DNA from 4 places in the Variovorax arabinosiphilus genome. Region 2 is predicted to be linked to each of the others. Evidence: predicted binding sites of a transcription regulator. Region 2 holds the regulator's gene; each other region holds the start of a gene.
What was found. The regulator FNR, encoded in region 2, switches genes on or off when oxygen is low (the NO sensors DNR and NnrR bind a similar motif). The targets are predictions, from matches to a motif close to TTGATNNNNATCAA.
Positions count from the first base shown of each region.

Region 1 (4,207 bases), 460 kb from region 2:
CAGCGCGCGGACGGCTTCGGCGGCAAGCCGATGGCCAGGTAGGCCATCCGGCGGTCACGCATCAGCAGCAGCGCGACACTGCCGCCACCCGGCGGCAATGCGGCGAGCAGGCGTTTGAAGTCGGCGACGTGTGCCACGCGCTGGTCATTGACAGCGATGACCACATCGCCCGGCCGGACTCCTTCGCTGCGCGCGAGCCCCGCGGCATCGTGCACCCACAGACCGCTGTCGATGCGAAGCTGCAGGCGCTGTGCAGGGGTGAGTTCGCGCAGCGTCAAGCCGAGGTCATCGGTCCACGCGAGGTCGCTGGGCGGGGCGTCGTGGGGCGTGCTGCCCGGTTGAAGGGCCAGCGTGACGCGGACGGTGGTGTTGGCGCCGCGCCGCCAGACCGTCAGGCGGCACCGCGTGCCGGCCGGCCGTGCGGCGATGGCATCGAGCAGGTCCATGGGGCGGGCCATGGGCACACCATCGATCGCGGTCACGATGTCGCCGACCGCCAGACCGGCGGCGTGCGCCGGACCGCCGTCGTGCACCTGCACGACCAGAGCGCCCGTGGTGCCGGGCGCGGCGAACGACTGCGCGAGTGCCGGCGTCACTTCCTGGAACTCGGCGCCCAGGTGCACACGCCGGACGATGCCGTTGTCGCGCAACGCATGGGCAATCTTCAGCGCCAGATTGATGGGGACCGCGAAGGAGATGCCCATGTAGCCGCCATTGCCGCTGTAGATCAGCGCATTGATCGCTACCACCTCGCCCCGGCTGTTGAAGAGGGGACCGCCGGAACTGCCGGGGTTGATGGCGACGTCGGTCTGGATGAAGGGAATGTCGCCCCCGCCATTGAGAAAGCGCCCGGTGGCGCTGACCACACCAGCGGTGAAGGTGCCATGGAAACCGAAGGGCGCGCCGATCGCCGCCACCCAGTCGCCCGTGGCCAGTTGGGAGGAGTCGCCCATGGCGGCAGTGGGCAGCCCGGTGGCCGCGATCTTGAGCACGCCCACGTCGCTGCGCGCGTCGAGACCCACCACACGTGCACGGAAGCGCCGGCCGTCGTCGAGTCGCACCTGGATGTCGTCCACGTTGCGGATCACGTGCGCGCTCGTGAGGATGTAGCCATCGCTGGACAGGATCAGGCCCGAGGCGAGATCGCGGATCTGGCTGAGCTGCACGCTCGCCGGGAGCGGCCAGGCCAGCCGGTCGGCGAAGTCGTTTTCCGGCATGAACTCGAGTTCAGGGCTCGCATCGCGCCCGATGCGAAGCGTCGCAATGTCCACCACGCTGGCGCTGCGTCGTGTCACCAGCGACGCGAACCCCGACTCGACCCGCGAGTCGGGCATGCGGCCGTCGCGCAGCGCTGCCGGCGGGGCCGCCAGCGGCGCGCACCCGCCCAGCAACAGGAGCCCGCCGACGAAGGCCGCGGCGTGCCAGAGGGACAGCTTGCCGACGGCGGTGTCCTCAGGTGTCTGCCGAGGTGTCGCGCACGAGCAGCACCGGCACCGTGCTCGCGCGCACCACCAGGTCGGCGTCGCTGCCGAGCGCCAGTCGGCTGAAGCCGCGGCGGCCGTGCGTGCCCATCACGATGAGGTCACAGCCGCTCTTGCGGGCCTCGTCCACCAGCGCGTCGGCAATGCGGCCTTGCGTGACTTCGCACAGGGCCGTGTCGGCCTCCACGTCGGCTTCGGCGGCGGTGCGTGCAGCCCGCTCCAGCAATGCATGGCCGTCGTCGCGCAGGCGCTGGATCGAGAGCTCGAAGCTGTTCATCGACGAGAGCTCGACCAATGTGGGGAATTCATCGATGACGTGCACCAGATGCAGCTTGCCTTTGGTCTTCTGCGCGTCGGCGAATCGGATCGCCTCGCGCAGGCCGCGCTCGGCCGTCTTGCTGCCGTCGAGCGGAACCAGGATGTAGCGGTACATGGTGTGTCTCCTTGAGAAGCCGTCGGGTCACCATCCTGCGCCGGTGCCGCGCGCCGTGCCTTGCGGTGGATCAAATGCGGGAGACGAGCGCGGTTTTCTGGTTTTGGGCGACTACGCTTGCGCCGTCGCGGCCGTGCCTGGCGTCGGCGCCCGGGCACGCCTCGCATCGATCAGGCGGGCCGCCAGCTGTGCCGTCATTTCCAGCCGCGCGAGATCACGCTGGCGCGCCTCTTCCGCCAGATCACAGCATGGACCGTACAGGGTGCCGTAGACCCGCCCGTCGAGCAGGACGACCGGGACGCTCACATAGCAGGCGGCGTTCGTCGTCCGCGGGACGGCCTGGCGCGCCATGGCGAAGTCGAGCGGGTTGCCGAAGCAGGCCGTATGAAAACTGCCGTACGCGGCACCGTTGGGCGATCGCTGCACGCGGCGACCGTCGACCAGCTCGAGGACGAAGGCGGCGTCGGTCGCATGCTGCTCCCGCAGGATGCGCAGGACGGTGCGCAATGCGTCGTCGACGATCGGGTCGCTTTGGTCGGCCGTGGCGACGGCGAGTTCGCAAATGCGGACCTCCAGCGCACCGGGCGCATAGTCGAAATCGAAGCCGGTCGGCGGATCGTGCGGTACGTGCTGTGGCTGGTTCATGTGCGTCCCTGGTGAGGGGTTCATTGGACGCCAGTGAATCGATAAAAGAGTACTAATGTTCTCGTTGTTTTGCGGGATTTGTCACTTAAAGCATTACAACGGACTTCCCGTGCCGCGCATATCGGGCGAAAGCCATGCCTAATCTAGGTTATCGACAGACGGTGACAAAGATCATCGAATGTGAACTAAAGAACTCGGTTCCATCCGGTTCCGATACCTACAACAGCAACGGGCCCGGCCCGACGAGGATGAAGAAATGACTGCTGATCTGCGCCGCATTGCACTGACCGTGGACGAGCCGTGGCCGGGCCTGTATTTCTGGGTGCTGCAGGAAGAGAACGACGACGCGGGTGTCTACGAGCCGATCGATGCGGCCGACGCGCCCGCCAAGACCTACCAGGCGGCGCTGGCGGCAGGTTACATGGCGCTGCAGGCGGCGGCCGGTGCTGATGGCCCGCGCCGTGGCGAACTCGCCGCGCCGACGTTCATCAGCCCCTCCTTCGACGTCGCCCACACGACGATCCAGTAGCCGACGGCAAGGCCGATCGATGTCGCGCCGACAGGCTTAGGACTCGCTCGCCGGCTGCACAGCGCTGATGATGACGGGTGAGGGCGACAGTGCGGCCAGGGCCGCCGGGCCGCTGAGTTCGTCGGGCGCTGTCTGGGCAAAGGCGCGGCGCTGGTACATCGCCTGACGTCGCGCCCGTGCATTGCGGATGGCGATGCTCTGGCGGCGTACCAGATCGCGCACCTCGTCTTCCGCCGCGACGAGATCGATCCGCGCACGCAGCAGGGCGCCGACGCGCTCGGGTTCGGGCCACATCCAGGTGGGGAGCAAGGCCCAGGACGCCTTGAGTGGATCGCGCAGGACGTCGTAGGCGTGCTGATCCACGGCGTAGGCCGTTTCCAGATTGGCCACGGCGCCGGCGAATTCCACTTCCCATTGACTCATGAGCACCTCCGAGTGACCCACAAGTATGTCCGTCGACGACTGTTAAACAGTGTCAATTTATTCACGCCGGGCAGGCTTTGTTGACCTGGGGCGGGCTTCCGGGGGCCTCCGCACCCGCCGAAAATCGAAGAAACCAGCGCGTCAGTGAGGCGGCGACCGCCGCGCATGCCGCCCACCAAGGTCCACCCGTGTCACTTCTGCTCCTTCATCAGCTCGCTCAAGCGCCGCTTCCGGTCAACCTGTTCTCGGGGGAGGAAGTCGATGGCCTGCGCGTCTTGCACCTGGCGGGGCACGTGAAGGCGACCATCCCCTTGCCGGTGCGCACGCTGCATGGTTATGACCAGCCGCCCGCGACGGTGGAGGCTGTCACGCCGCAGGGCCTGCGGATGCTGCGCCGCTTTCCGATGAAGAAGCCAACCGGCGAATCGATTCGACCTGCGAAGGCGGCTCGCAAGCGCCTGCTGGGCCGGTTCTGAGGTTCTGACTCAACGCGTCGACTCGTCCAGTGTCGCGATGGAGGCGGCGACGCGCGCGGCCATCGCCTGGGTGAGCACGATCTGCGAACGGCTCAGGGTCATCAGCATGCCGATACCGACCCCCGCTGCCGAGGCCAGGGCCACCACGAACTGTGCTTGCGAAAGCGTTTCCATTTGGGTGCCTTTGGAAGAAGTGATGAACCCAGGGAGCGAGCCCGCA
Region 1 is NZ_JASZYB010000001.1:670,378-674,584, forward strand. It holds gene QTH86_RS03190 (trypsin-like peptidase domain-containing protein) at 1-1,334, opposite strand, end outside; gene QTH86_RS03195 (universal stress protein) at 1,453-1,914, opposite strand; gene QTH86_RS03200 (hypothetical protein) at 2,026-2,559, opposite strand; gene QTH86_RS03205 (hypothetical protein) at 2,816-3,088, shown strand; gene QTH86_RS03210 (hypothetical protein) at 3,125-3,511, opposite strand; gene QTH86_RS03215 (hypothetical protein) at 3,700-3,987, shown strand; gene QTH86_RS03220 (hypothetical protein) at 3,997-4,161, opposite strand.
Region 1: QTH86_RS03195 (universal stress protein) is a predicted target of FNR. The motif match lies at 1,975-1,988, and genes of this name have one in related genera.

Region 2 (4,207 bases):
TCTGGATGGTGATCGCCGGCCCGGCGATCGTCGTGGTCGCCGGATTCGCCACGCTGTGGCTGGCCATCCGCACGCCCGACCCGGTGGTGTCGGAGGACTACTACCGCCAGGGCATCGAGATCAACAAGACGCTGGCCGACAAGAGGCTGCTGCCCGCGCAGACCGGCCGCAACCATGCCGCCACGCCGAGCGACGACGTGCCGCTGCCCAAGCGCTGAGCCCCCGCGATGAAACGCCGCATCCGCCGCCTGGCCTGGATTCTCTGGCCGTCGTTCCTGCTGGCCTGCGTGGTCGAGATGCTGGTGTTCGCCATGGTCGACCCGAGCGACGTGCACTGGCGCGGCGAACCGTTGCCGCTGTCGCGCCAGGGGCTCTACACCGCGAGCTTCTTCGTCTTCTGGATCTTGGCGATGGGCTCGAGCGCGCTGACCGCGCTGCTCGCGATGTCGCGCCGCGAGGTCAACACGCCGGGGGATGGAGCCTGACATCGCGGCCTTGCGGCCTGTCGAGCTTCAGGGGACGGTGCGGTACGTCGTGCGTTGCGATGAGCCGCCACCGGACGTGATGAGCAGGCGGCCACTGATGGCCACCATGCCGGGCATGCTGAAGGCCGAGCCCATCGGGCGCTCAAGCTTCCAGCTCTCTAGGTCTGCGGACGACACGGCGTAGAAGTTGTAGTTGTTGGCATTGATGAACAAGCGACCATTGAGCACGGCGCATTGAGTGCTCCCCTTCGGAAAGCCCGTCGGATAGCCACCATGCACCACCCAATTCACACCATCGCCTGAGGTCGCCACGGCATCACCGACGACCAGCAGGGAGCCTTGCCAATTCAGCGCGCACGATGGAGTGCCGATCGCGGTGGGCAAGGTGTCCGCGACCTTGGTCCAGTTGATGCCGTCGTCCAACGATGTCCACAGGTCGCGGAACGTGCCGCTCGCGTTGCGGCCACCCGTCACATAGAGCGCGCCGCCCACTTTGGCCATCACATGGTTGCGGCGGCCTGTGAACGGGGCTGCTGCTGTTCTCTGCTGCCAGTTTGTGCCGTCGAATTTCCAGACCTGGCTCAGGTATTGCGGCTGCAGTTTGCCGTACGTGGCAACGGACTGGCCTCCCGCCAGGTAAAGACCCACGCCGTCACTCGCCAGCGCAAAGCCCGCCGCGAGCGGCGAGGGGTTGGTCGCTGGCGCTCTGTTGGCCCAGGTGCTGCCCAGATCGGCGGTGACCCAGGTCTCCATGACGCCGGTGTAGAAGCCGGCTGTCACCACCACGGGTGTGCTGCCGATGTAGCTCAACGCGAAGTTGTCGAGAAAGCCGGGGGTGGTCTGCGCGGCTTCCCAGCGCTGGTAACTCAGAGCGGCGGGATCGACCACGGTGATCGCATAGGGCACCTGCCAGGGAGATCCGTCGACAGGGCGGGCGCAGGTGAGCGGGGCGTCGTAGCACACGCGTACCTCGAAGCTGCCGGTGTGTACGCCGGGCGCCAAGGCGGGGTTCGTGCTCATGGCCGCCAGGTACTTCAACGCGGAAAGAGATGTCACGCTCCCCGAAGTGGCGGTGATGACGCCTTTCGAATCGATGATTGCAAGGTTGATGGGCTCTGCGATGGTCCTGCTCGACGTCGCTTCGATGGAAAACGGCGTCGATGTGCCGGGCAGCATCGTCACATCCAACTTCGACGGAGAGAACGTGAGCCAGGCGCCCGCGGCGTTGACGGGGGCGACCGGATTGCTGCCCGCGCCGTCTGGATCACTGCTTCCGCCACCTCCACCGCCGCCCCCACCGCCGCCACATCCCACCACACAGGCTGCGATGAACGCAGCAAACACAAACGCAGATTTCCAACGCCGCATGTTCCCCCCTCGTGACTTGTTTGTTGGGCTTGCTCAAAGCCCTGCAAAGATAAAGCGGCGAGAGGTTACTTTATGTTGCGAATCGACGCAACGCCGGCGCGGCGATGCGCGGCTTCAACACGCCGGAGCGTTGACCAGCCGGCGCAGCTTGTCGGCGTCGACGATGCGCACATGGCGCTGCTGCACCGCGACGATGCCATCCTCGACGAACTTCGACAGCGTGCGGCTCACCGTCTCGAGCTTGAGGCCGAGGTAGCTGCCGATCTCCTCGCGCGTCATGCGCAGCACCAGCTCCGATTGCGAGAAGCCACGCGCATGCAGGCGCTGCACCAGGTTCAGCAGGAAGGCGGCGAGGCGCTCCTCGGCCCGCATGCTGCCCAGCAACAGCATCACGCCGTGCTCGCGCACGATCTCGCGGCTCATGATCTGGTGCACATGCCGCTGCAGGGCCGTCACCTCGCGCGAGAGTTCCTCGATGCGGTCGAAGGGCATCACGCAGACCTCCGCGTCTTCCAGCGCCACCGCGTCGCAGGTGTGGTGGTCGTTCACGATGCCGTCCAGCCCGATGATCTCGCCGGCCATCTGGAAGCCGGTGACCTGGTCGCGGCCGTCCTCCGAGGTCACGCGGGTCTTGAAGACGCCGGTGCGGATGGCGTAGAGCGAGGTGAAACGCTCGCCGTTGTGGAACAGCGTTTCGCGCCGCTTCACCTTGCGGCGCGTGGCGACGATCTCGTCGATGCGCCGGAGGTCGGCGGGCTGCAGGCCGACCGGCATGCACAGCTCGCGCAGGTTGCAGTTGGAACAGGCGACTTTGATGGTTTCGGGGGTCATGGGCTGCGGGCCGGCAGGCGAGGAGGGCGGTGCTGGCACGTCGGTGGTTTGAGGGAATTGTTCGCGAGCGGCGGGTGCGCAGGCTTGACGGGCGTCAATGAAGAAGGGCCCCGTTGGCGGCACAGTTGACGAGCCCTCCGCGCCCCACCACCATGCCATCCACCATCCTTACCGAATCCGCCGCGCCGAGCCGGCTGCAGTTGGTTCCCCCGTCTGCCGCACCCGCCGCGCCCGCCATGACGCCCGCGACCCTCAAGCGCTTCGACGTCTCCGGCCCGCGCTATACCTCATATCCGACGGCGGACCGCTTCGTCGAGGCCTTCGGCAGCGACGACTACGCGCAGGCGCTGCGCCAGCGCCGCACGGGCTCCAGCGCCCGGGCGCTGCCGCTGTCGCTCTATGTGCACGTGCCGTTCTGCGCGTCACTGTGCTACTTCTGCGCCTGCAACAAGATCGTGACCAAGCACCACGAGCGCGCCGACGACTACCTGCGCTACCTGGCGCGCGAGGTCGACCTGCAGGTGGCGCAACTCGGGCGTGGCGCGCTGGTAAGTCAGCTGCACCTGGGGGGCGGTACGCCGACCTTCCTGGACGACGCCGGTCTCGGCCGCCTCATGGACATCCTGCGCAGCGCCTTCGTGCTGGCGCCCGACGGCGAGTATTCGATCGAGATCGATCCGCGCACCATCGACGAGGGCCGGCTTGAGAAGCTGGCGGCGATGGGCTTCAACCGCCTGAGCTTCGGCGTGCAGGACTTCGACCCCGCCGTGCAGAAGGCGGTGCACCGCATCCAGCCTGCGGCGCAGGTGTTCGACCTGATGGCGGCGGCGCGGCGCCTGGGCTTCGCGTCGGTCAACGTCGACCTGATCTACGGCCTGCCGAAGCAGACCGCCTCGTCCTTCGACCGCACGCTGGCGCAGATCTGCGAACTGCGGCCCGACCGCATCGCACTCTATGCCTATGCCCACCTGCCGGAGCGCTTCAAGCCGCAGCGCCGCATCGAGGCCGCCGAGCTGCCCGACGCGGCGACCAAGGTCGACATGCTGTCGCGCTCGATCGCCGCACTCACCGCGGCCGGCTACGTCTACATCGGCATGGACCACTTCGCACTGCCGACCGACGCGCTCGCCATCGCCAAGCGCCAGGGCCGGTTGCACCGCAACTTCCAGGGCTACAGCACGCAGCCCGACTGCGACCTGGTGGCGCTGGGCGTGTCGGCCATCGGCCGCGTCGGCGCCACCTACAACCAGAACGCGAAGACGCTGGAGGAGTACTACGACCTGCTCGACCAGGGTCGCCTGCCGGTGGTGCGCGGCCTGGCGCTGTCGCGCGACGACGTGCTGCGGCGCTCGGTGATCATGGCGCTGATGTGCCAGGGGCAGGTGAACTTCGAGTCGATCGCGCTGGCCCACCTGATCGATTTCCGCCGGCATTTCGCCGCCGAGCTCGAAGCGCTCGAGCCGCTGGCCGCCCAGGGTCTGGTGACGCTCGGCGAGCACGAGATCGAGGTGACGCCGACCGGC
Region 2 is NZ_JASZYB010000001.1:1,130,139-1,134,345, reverse strand. It holds gene QTH86_RS05485 (FixH family protein) at 1-218, shown strand, start outside; gene QTH86_RS05480 (hypothetical protein) at 228-485, shown strand; gene QTH86_RS05475 (Kelch repeat-containing protein) at 513-1,853, opposite strand; gene fnr (fumarate/nitrate reduction transcriptional regulator Fnr) at 1,968-2,684, opposite strand; gene hemN (oxygen-independent coproporphyrinogen III oxidase) at 2,921-4,207, shown strand, end outside.

Region 3 (4,207 bases), on a different contig from region 2:
CCCTTCGTCCAACGCGGCGCCTGCGTGGTGCTGCCCAACTACGCGCTGTGCCCCGGCACCGAGGCCGCGCCAGTGACGATCCCGGCGATCGCGCTGCAGATGGTGCAGGCCCTGGCCTGGACGTGGCGCCATGTCGCCGCCTATGGCGGTGATCCTTCGCGCATCACCGTGGCCGGTCACTCGGCGGGGGGGCATCTGGCGGCGATGCTGCTGGCCTGCGACTGGCAGGCGGTGGCGCCGGATCTGCCCGCCGGGCTGGTGCGCAATGCGCTGTCGATCTCGGGCCTGCACGACCTGCGGGAGATTCGGCATGTGCCTTTCCTGGCCGATTCGCTGCGGCTGACCGAGGAGGATGCGCGACGTGCGAGCCCGGCGCTGTGGCCGGCACCGAAACGCGGCACGCTCTACACCGTGGCCGGTGCCGACGAGAGCGAAGCCTTCCATGCCCAGAACGCCGTGATCCGCAAGGCATGGGGCACGAAGACCGTGCCGGTCTGCGAACTGCTGCCGGGCCTCAACCACTTCAGCATCGTCGAGGCGCTGGCCGACCCGGCCCATGCGCTGCACCACCACGCCGTCGACCTGCTGGACGCCTGACGCGGCGGTGAGCAGGCGCTACATCAGCAGGTGTTCGCCTTCGTTGGCGCCGCCGAGCGTGACGTAGTTGACCTTGCGGATGTCCATCAGCGCCTTGCCGCCGGCATAGCTGATGGAGCTCTGCACGTCCTGCTCCATCTCGATCAGCGTGTCGGCCAGCTTGCCTTTGATCGGCTCGAGGATGCGCTTGCCTTCGACATGCTTGTACTCGCCCTTGTTGAAGTCGCTGGCCGAGCCGTAGTACTCCTTGAAGAGCACGCCGTCGACCTCGACCGTCTTGCCGGGCGACTCTTCATGGCCCGCGAACAGCGAACCGATCATCACCATCGACGCGCCGAAGCGGATGCTCTTGGCGATGTCGCCATGGTCGCGGATGCCGCCGTCGGCAATGATGGGCTTGGTCGCCACCCGCGCACACCACTTGAGCGCGCTCAGCTGCCAGCCACCCGTGCCGAACCCGGTCTTGAGCTTGGTGATGCAGACCTTGCCCGGGCCGATGCCGACTTTGGTCGCGTCGGCGCCCCAGTTCTCCAGGTCGATGACGGCCTCGGGCGTACCCACATTGCCCGCGATCACGAAGCTCTTAGGCAGCTTGTCCTTGAGGTAGGCGATCATGTTCTTCACCGTGTCGGCATGGCCGTGCGCGATGTCGATCGTGATGTATTCCGGCACGAGGCCGGCCGCGGCCAACTGGTCGACCGTATCGTAGTCCGCCTGCTTCACCCCCAGCGAGATCGAGGCGAAGGTGCCCTTGGCGTGCATGTGCTTCACGAACTTGACGTTGTCGAGGTCGAAGCGGTGCATCACATAGAAATAGCCGTGCTGCGCCAGCCAGAGGCTGATGCGCTCGTCGACCACCGTCTTCATGTTGGCCGGCACGACCGGGATGCGGAAGCTGCGGCCGCCGAGTGTGACGCTCGCGTCGCATTCCGAACGGCTTTCCACGCGGCATTTGCGCGGCAGCAGCAGGATGTTGTCGTAGTCGAAGATCTGCATGAGAAACCAAGCTCCTGTGAAGGTGCACCGCGGAACGATTTCCGGCGGCGTGGGCGCTTGGTCCCGGCCCGGTCGATTCGCGCCCTGCAGACGCAAAAAAACCGGGCGACAAGAAACTTGGGCCCGGTGACCGATTCTAGGCAGGTGCCGGTTCGCGTGCGACGTGACTTTCGTATAGACCTTATTCGCAGCGATGATCTCCGCTCTCGGTTCTCCCCTACGTGGGCGCGAAACCACATTGACGAACCGGTGCGGCGGAGGCCAGGGATACCGCGGAAGTGGCTTTGCCAGGCCGCTGGTATCGCCCCCTCGAGGGGGCGGCGGCGACACGCAGTGCGCCGCTTCGGGGGGGGGCCAATTTCTAGAAGCGGTAGCCGATGCCCACGCCGATCAGCAGCGGGTCGACCTTGACCGTCGACAGCTTGTTGCCGTTCAGGCTCACGTCGGTGCGGATCTGCACCTTCTTCACGTCGAAGTTCAGGAACACGTTCTTGGCGACCTTGATGTCGAAACCGGCGCCCACGGCCAAGCCGAAGCTGTTGTGGTCCAGGTCCAGCCGGCCGACGGTCGGCACGTTGAGGTTGGTCGAGCTGATGCGCGTGTAGTTGAAGCCGGCACCGACATAGGGGCGGAACGTGCCCTCGGGCAGGAAGTGGTACTGCAGCGTCAGCGTCGGCGGCAGGTGCTTGAAGGTGCCGATGTCCACTGGGCCGCCGAGCGCGCTTTGCTCGATGGTCACGCGCTGCTTCTGCGGCACGGTCAGCACCAGCTCCGCCGCGATGTTCGGTGTGAAGAAGTAGGTGATGTCGACTTCGGGAATCGTCTTCTTGTTGATCGTGATCGCATCCTCCGGCACGGCCAGTGCGCCGATGGCGTCCGACTTGTTGGCAGGGTCGAGGCGCACGGCACGGGCACGCACCAGCCAGTTGCCCTGGGCTTCCTGCGCCAGCGCAGGAACGGCGCACAGCGTGCCGAGCAGGGTAGCGGCAACGAGGGCGCGGGCGAGGTTCTTCTTCATGGTCTAGGACTCCAGTTGTGGCCGACACACGGGGTCGGCAGCCGGGAGTCAGTGTCGGCAGGCGCGCGTTCCGCGTCCTTGATGTAGGGCAAGAGTTCCGCGGCATCGGCACGGGGCGACGGCGCGTTGCAGCCGGCTTGATGCAGGTCAGTGTTTGCCGGTGGCTGCGCTCGACAATGCGTGCACCGCGGCGCACTCCGGTGCCGCGGCCGTCATTCCTGGAGTCCCTTCCCATGCTTCGCCATCGTCTCGCCGCCATCGCCGTTCTGGCACTTGCCTCGTCTTCCGTCTTCGCCGCCGACTGCACCGTCGAAATCGAAGGCAACGACGCCATGCAGTTCAACAAGGCCACCCTCGAGGTGAGCAAGACGTGCAAGGACTTCACCGTCAAGCTCAAGCACGCCGGCAAGCTGCCGAAGCAGGCCATGGGCCACAACTGGGTGCTGGCGAAGACGGCCGACGTGCAGGCCGTCGCAACCGACGGCATCGCGGCCGGCCTGCCGCAGAACTATGTGAAGGCTGGCGACGCGCGCGTCGTGGCCCACACCAAAATCGTCGGCGGTGGCGAAAGCGACAGTGTGACCTTTGCGGTGGCCAAGCTCGGCGCGGCCGAGAGCTACACCTACTTCTGTTCCTTCCCCGGCCACTCGGCGATCATGAAGGGCACGCTGAAGCTGGTGAAATAAGCAGCGAGGGCGCCGCGCGCACCCCGGGTTCCTACAATGCCGGGATGTCCCTTTTCGGCTCGCACGACGCCTCCGCCGGCGCCCCCTCTTTCCCAGCGGCCGCTTCGCCCCTGCTCGCCAACCTCAACCCCGAGCAGCTCGCGGCGGTCACGCTGCCTGCCGGCAACGCGCTGATCCTCGCCGGGGCCGGCTCCGGCAAGACGCGGGTGCTCACCACCCGCATCGCCTGGCTGATGCAGACCGGCCAGGTGTCGCCTGGCGGCATCCTCGCCGTGACCTTCACTAACAAGGCGGCGAAGGAGATGATGACGCGGCTGACCGCGATGCTGCCGGTCAATGTGCGCGGCATGTGGATCGGCACCTTCCACGGCCTGTGCAACCGCTTCCTGCGCGCGCACTGGAAATTGGCCAACCTGCCGTCGACCTTCCAGATCCTCGACACGCAGGACCAGCTCTCGGCCATCAAGCGGCTGATGAAGCAGTTCAACGTCGACGACGAGCGTTTTCCGGCCAAGCAGACGCAGTGGTTCATTGCCGGCGCCAAGGAAGACGGGCTGCGTCCGCGCGATGTCGAGGTGCGCAGCGAAGACGACCGCAAGAAGGTCGAGATCTACCAGCTCTACGAAGAGCAGTGCCAGCGCGAAGGCGTGGTCGACTTCGGCGAACTGATGCTGCGCAGCTACGAGCTGCTGCGCGACAACGACCCGGTCCGCGAGCACTACCAGCGGCGCTTCCGCCACATCCTGATCGACGAGTTCCAGGACACCAACCGCCTGCAGTACGCCTGGATCAAGATGCTGTCGGGCCAGACGGTCGACGGCCGCTTCGTGCCGGGCGACAGCAGCGTCATCGCGGTGGGCGACGACGACCAGAGCATCTACGCCTTCCGCGGTGCACGCGTGGGCAACAT
Region 3 is NZ_JASZYB010000004.1:351,605-355,811, reverse strand. It holds gene QTH86_RS24380 (alpha/beta hydrolase) at 1-597, shown strand, start outside; gene QTH86_RS24375 (GMP reductase) at 616-1,593, opposite strand; gene QTH86_RS24370 (OmpW/AlkL family protein) at 1,955-2,611, opposite strand; gene azu (azurin) at 2,845-3,297, shown strand; gene QTH86_RS24360 (UvrD-helicase domain-containing protein) at 3,342-4,207, shown strand, end outside.
Region 3: QTH86_RS24370 (OmpW/AlkL family protein) is a predicted target of FNR. The motif match lies at 2,690-2,703, and genes of this name have one in related genera.

Region 4 (4,207 bases), 840 kb from region 2:
ACGGCGCCGGCGCTGTCGGTGAGCACGGGCTGAATGGGTCGGCTGCCGGGGCCGCGCGCTCACGGCCAGGCCAGCCAGAAGGCGGTTGCACAGGCGGATGCGAGGCTCGTCCCCAGCGCCGCTCCCACGCGCAGCGCATACGGGATGCCGCCGGTCATCAGCGCCACGGCGCAGCGCGTGAGCGTGTTGGCGCCGACCGCGATGAGCACGCCGAGGATGAAGCGCTGCGTCGGCAGGTTGCCGGCCGCGTGCAGCGAGGCGAGCGAGGCCACCGGTGCATGCGCGTCGACCAGCGCTGCGAGGGCGACACCGAACTGCAGCCCGGCGTTGCCGAAGTGGCGCTGGGCTGTGCCCACGAGCAACGCGACCAGGGCCAGGGTGAGCGCGACAGCGATCGCTTCACGGGGGCGCAGCGCGCTGCCGGTGTCCGCGGGCGCTTCGAGCGATCCGCGCCCGGCGGCAGGCGATGGCGCCGACCCCAGGAGCGGCAGCATGCCCACGGCCGCGGCACCGGCGGCACCGGCTGCTGCTACCGGCAGCAGTGCGAGGCCCGCCTGGGGCGACAGCGCGGTGGTCATCGCCAGGGCCAGCACCCAGGTGGCCACCGCCGAGAGGGCTGCAGCGCCTGCCAGCAGGCGGACGTCCTGCGGTTGCCGACGCGCGCGGTGGCCGAAGGACGCCACGGTGGCCGTGCTCGAGACGAAGCCCGACGCGAAGCCGGCGGCCAGCAGGCCGCCGCGCACGCCCAGCCAGCGCACCGCGGCCTGGCCTGCGGCCTGTATCGCCATGATGACAAGCACCATCGCCGCCAGCGGCCGGGCAGCGATGCCACCCAGCATGTCGATCGGCCCCACCGGAATGAAGGGCAGCACGATCAGCGCGAGCGCCGCCAGCAGGACGCCGTCGTGCAGCTCCTGTTCGCTCAGCAACTCGGTCGCGAACCGGTGCAGCCTGCGGCGGGCCGCCAGCAGCAGCGCGAGCCCCGTGCCGCAGGCCGCGCCGAGCGCGGGGTCGATCACGCAGAGCACGCCGATGAGGTAGGTCGCGAAGAGGGCGAGTTCCGTGGTCATGCCCGGATCACGCGAGCGGCTCTTCCAGTGCGACACGACCGCCAGCGCGGCGACGAGCGCCCCGCCGATGGGAACGAGCGACCCCGCCTGGATCACCTGCGCCACCGCGCCGGCCACGGCGGCGATCGCGAAGGTGCGCAGGCCCGCCGCCGTCCGCCGGTCGCCCTGGGCCTTGCGGCGTTCGCGTTCGATGCCGACGATGAGTCCGATGCCCAGCGCCACGGCCAGGCCGACCATTGCTGCCGACGGGTTGCGCGTGTCCATGTCCGCAGTGTCGCGCCGGGCGGCGCCGCGTCAAGATGCTGCTGCCATGGTGGCTGCGCGAAGCGTCGCGGGCACCGACGCCTCGGAAGCGGGCGTGGCGGTGCTGGAGCGCCAGTTCGCATTGCACGAGCCGCTGCGGGCCGACGAGCAGCGCAGCGCCATCGAGGTCGCCACGCACGGCCCGATCGACATCGCCTGGATCGAGGCGACCTGGTGCGCCGGCGTCTAGCGCGCCTGAGCCCTCACGGCGGCACCGGTTGACATCGATCAAGCCGCCGGCGCGCCTGCGTGGCGCATCGATTGATCTGGCGCAAGGCGGCGGGCGCCAAAGGCGCGACCCTTCAGGCATGCAAAGGAACACGCCATGACGGGAACCACGGTCCGCATCATCCGCCAGGAGCACGCCGCGCTGTCGGCGGTCCTTCGCTCCATCGTCCTCCTGCTCGAGCAGCACCGCATCAAGGGCAGCCTGCCCGACTTCGCGACGCTGCGCGCCATGCTCTTCTACGTGGACGAGTTCCCGGAGAAGCGGCATCACCGCAAGGAGTCCGGGCTGCTGTTCCCGAAGCTGCGTGCCCGGACGCCGATGTCGCGCGACCTGCTCGATCAGCTGGACGGCGACCACGCGCACGGCGAGCGCCGGATCCGCGACGTCGAGCATGCGCTGCTCGCCTTCGAGATGCTGGGCGATGCGCGGCGCGAGGCCTTCGAGCGCGCCGTCGGCGCCTACGTCGACTTCTACCTGGCCCACATGGCGCTGGAGGAGCGAGAGATCCTGCCGTTGGCCGAACGGGTGCTGACCGCGGACGACTGGCGTGCGCTGGACGAGGCCTTCGCGCAGAACCGCGACCCGCTGACCGGTCATGTCGCGGACTTCGAATACAACGCGCTGTTCACCCGCATCGTGAACGTCGTGCCGGCACCGATCGGGCTGGGGCCACCGCTCTGAGTCCAGGCGGGCCTTGCGCGCCATGCTGCGGCAGGAACGCGGATCGGCACGTGGCGAGCCGGGTGCGGTCCTCAGGTCGATTGGGGCGACAAGGTGACGGGACGCACCACGGCCTGCGAGTGAGTGGCACTGCCGATGGCGGTCCCGAAGGGCTGCAGTCGCGCGGCGCAGCTGCCGTCCTCGACCTCGCGCATGGTGACGGATGCGCTGAGAATCGGCTCCCGGCCGAGGATCACGCCGACTTCCGCCGCGGCGTTCGATGCGCCGCGTCCCCCCATCACGGAAAGGACGGCCACGCTGGGCAGCTGGTGGGCCTGAAACGCGAGAAAGCTGCGCATCGGACCGGCCAGTTGCAGCATCCAGATCGGCGAGACCAGCACCACCGCATCGAAGGCGCTGGGCGGCGGGCCGTCGTAGCGGATCTCGGGACGTCGGTGCAGGAGCGAATCGAGCACGCAGCGCACGTTGCCGAGCAGGCCCCGGCGCGGCTGTGCGTCGACGATGTGCGCGACCTGCCAGCCCTGCTGGCCGGACAGCAGCTCCGCGACCTGCCGCGAGGTGCCGGTGAATGAATAGACGACCACCAGGATGTTGCTCATGGCTTCCTCTCATGGTTCAAGGCATCGGGTCACTGTAGGCATCGGCCGGCGCCGCTGCCTTGCGCTGAATCAAGTGCGCGTGGCGTCGGAGCGCCCGTCGCGCGGGCAGGTGCTCAAGCCCAGGAGGGTGTAGAGCGGGCAGGTGCCGACCAGGCCGGTCAGCAAGGGCACGACGCCGATGTAGCCCCAGTCGCCGATGTCATGAGAGGGGTTTGCCCCCAGGAGCGCCGGCATCGAGGCAAGTTCTCGCGATGCGTGCGTGGCGCGCACGGAGGCACCGTCGCGTGAACGGTTGCCCGAACTGCCTCCATCGCGAGACTGCGGCCAAGGAAAGCCGTTGCTATCATCAGAAAATGCAGCCCCGAACCACCGCCGCCGTCGTGCGCGAGAAGGAAAGCCCGTGCGGCTCAAGCTGAGAACGAAGACGGCGCTGCTCATCACCTCGCTCTTGCTCGCGCTGGTGGGTGCAACGGGCTGGTGGCAGTACCGGAGCCTGTCGAGCGAGTACGTCGGCTTGATGCGCGAACAGCAGCAGGCGTTGACGGAGAGCGCCGCGGCGGACCTCGACTACAAGCTGGGCGTTCACATGGCTGCCCTGGCGCGCGCAGCCCGCGAACTCGGCGCGGGCGGCTTTGCAGATCCCGCGGCCCGGCAGCGGTTTCTGGCGGACAGGGACTTGCGCGCGATGTTCGACAACGCCGCGCTGGCAGCGCTGGACGGCGATATCGTTGCCATCCATCCGCCTGCGGCCCAGCCACCGAACGTGGCCGATCGCGACTATTTCAAGCGGGTGCGCGACCGGCGCGAGCCGGCTATCTCGGCGCCCCTGCTCACCAAAGGCCGCCTGGAGCCAGCCGTGGTCATGGCCGTGCCCGTCGAAGGACCGGATGGCGAGCTGGTTGGCGTGCTGGGTGCGGCGCTGAACTTGCAGCGCGCCAATGTGCTCGGCGATCTCAGCCGCGCCACGGTCGGCCGCGCGGGCTACTACGAGATCGTCACGCGCGGCGAGTCGCCGCGGGTCGTCATGCATCCCGATTCGGCGCTGCTGCTCAAGCCCGCCGCCGCAGCCGCCGTCGCCTTCGCCGGCGGCACCGAGAACGACCTGGCCACGCACGCCACCGTGAGTAGCGCCGACTGGGATCTGCGCCTGATCGTGCCGGCCCGTGCCGCCTATGCACCGCTGGAGCAGGCGAGGCGAAACCTCCTTCTGCAGTTGTTTTGGCTGGGCCTGGGCTGCGCGCTGCTGGTTTGGCTGGGCACGGCCTGGGTCATGCGTCCGCTGGAGGCGCTGAGCAATGCGATTCGCACCCTGCGCCGCTCGCCGG
Region 4 is NZ_JASZYB010000001.1:1,965,577-1,969,783, reverse strand. It holds gene QTH86_RS09365 (MgtC/SapB family protein) at 60-1,334, opposite strand; gene QTH86_RS09360 (hypothetical protein) at 1,381-1,563, shown strand; gene QTH86_RS09355 (hemerythrin domain-containing protein) at 1,699-2,283, shown strand; gene QTH86_RS09350 (flavodoxin family protein) at 2,355-2,882, opposite strand; gene QTH86_RS09345 (YgaP family membrane protein) at 2,952-3,116, opposite strand; gene QTH86_RS09340 (PAS domain-containing protein) at 3,283-4,207, shown strand, end outside.
Region 4: QTH86_RS09355 (hemerythrin domain-containing protein) is a predicted target of FNR. The motif match lies at 1,592-1,605, and genes of this name have one in related genera.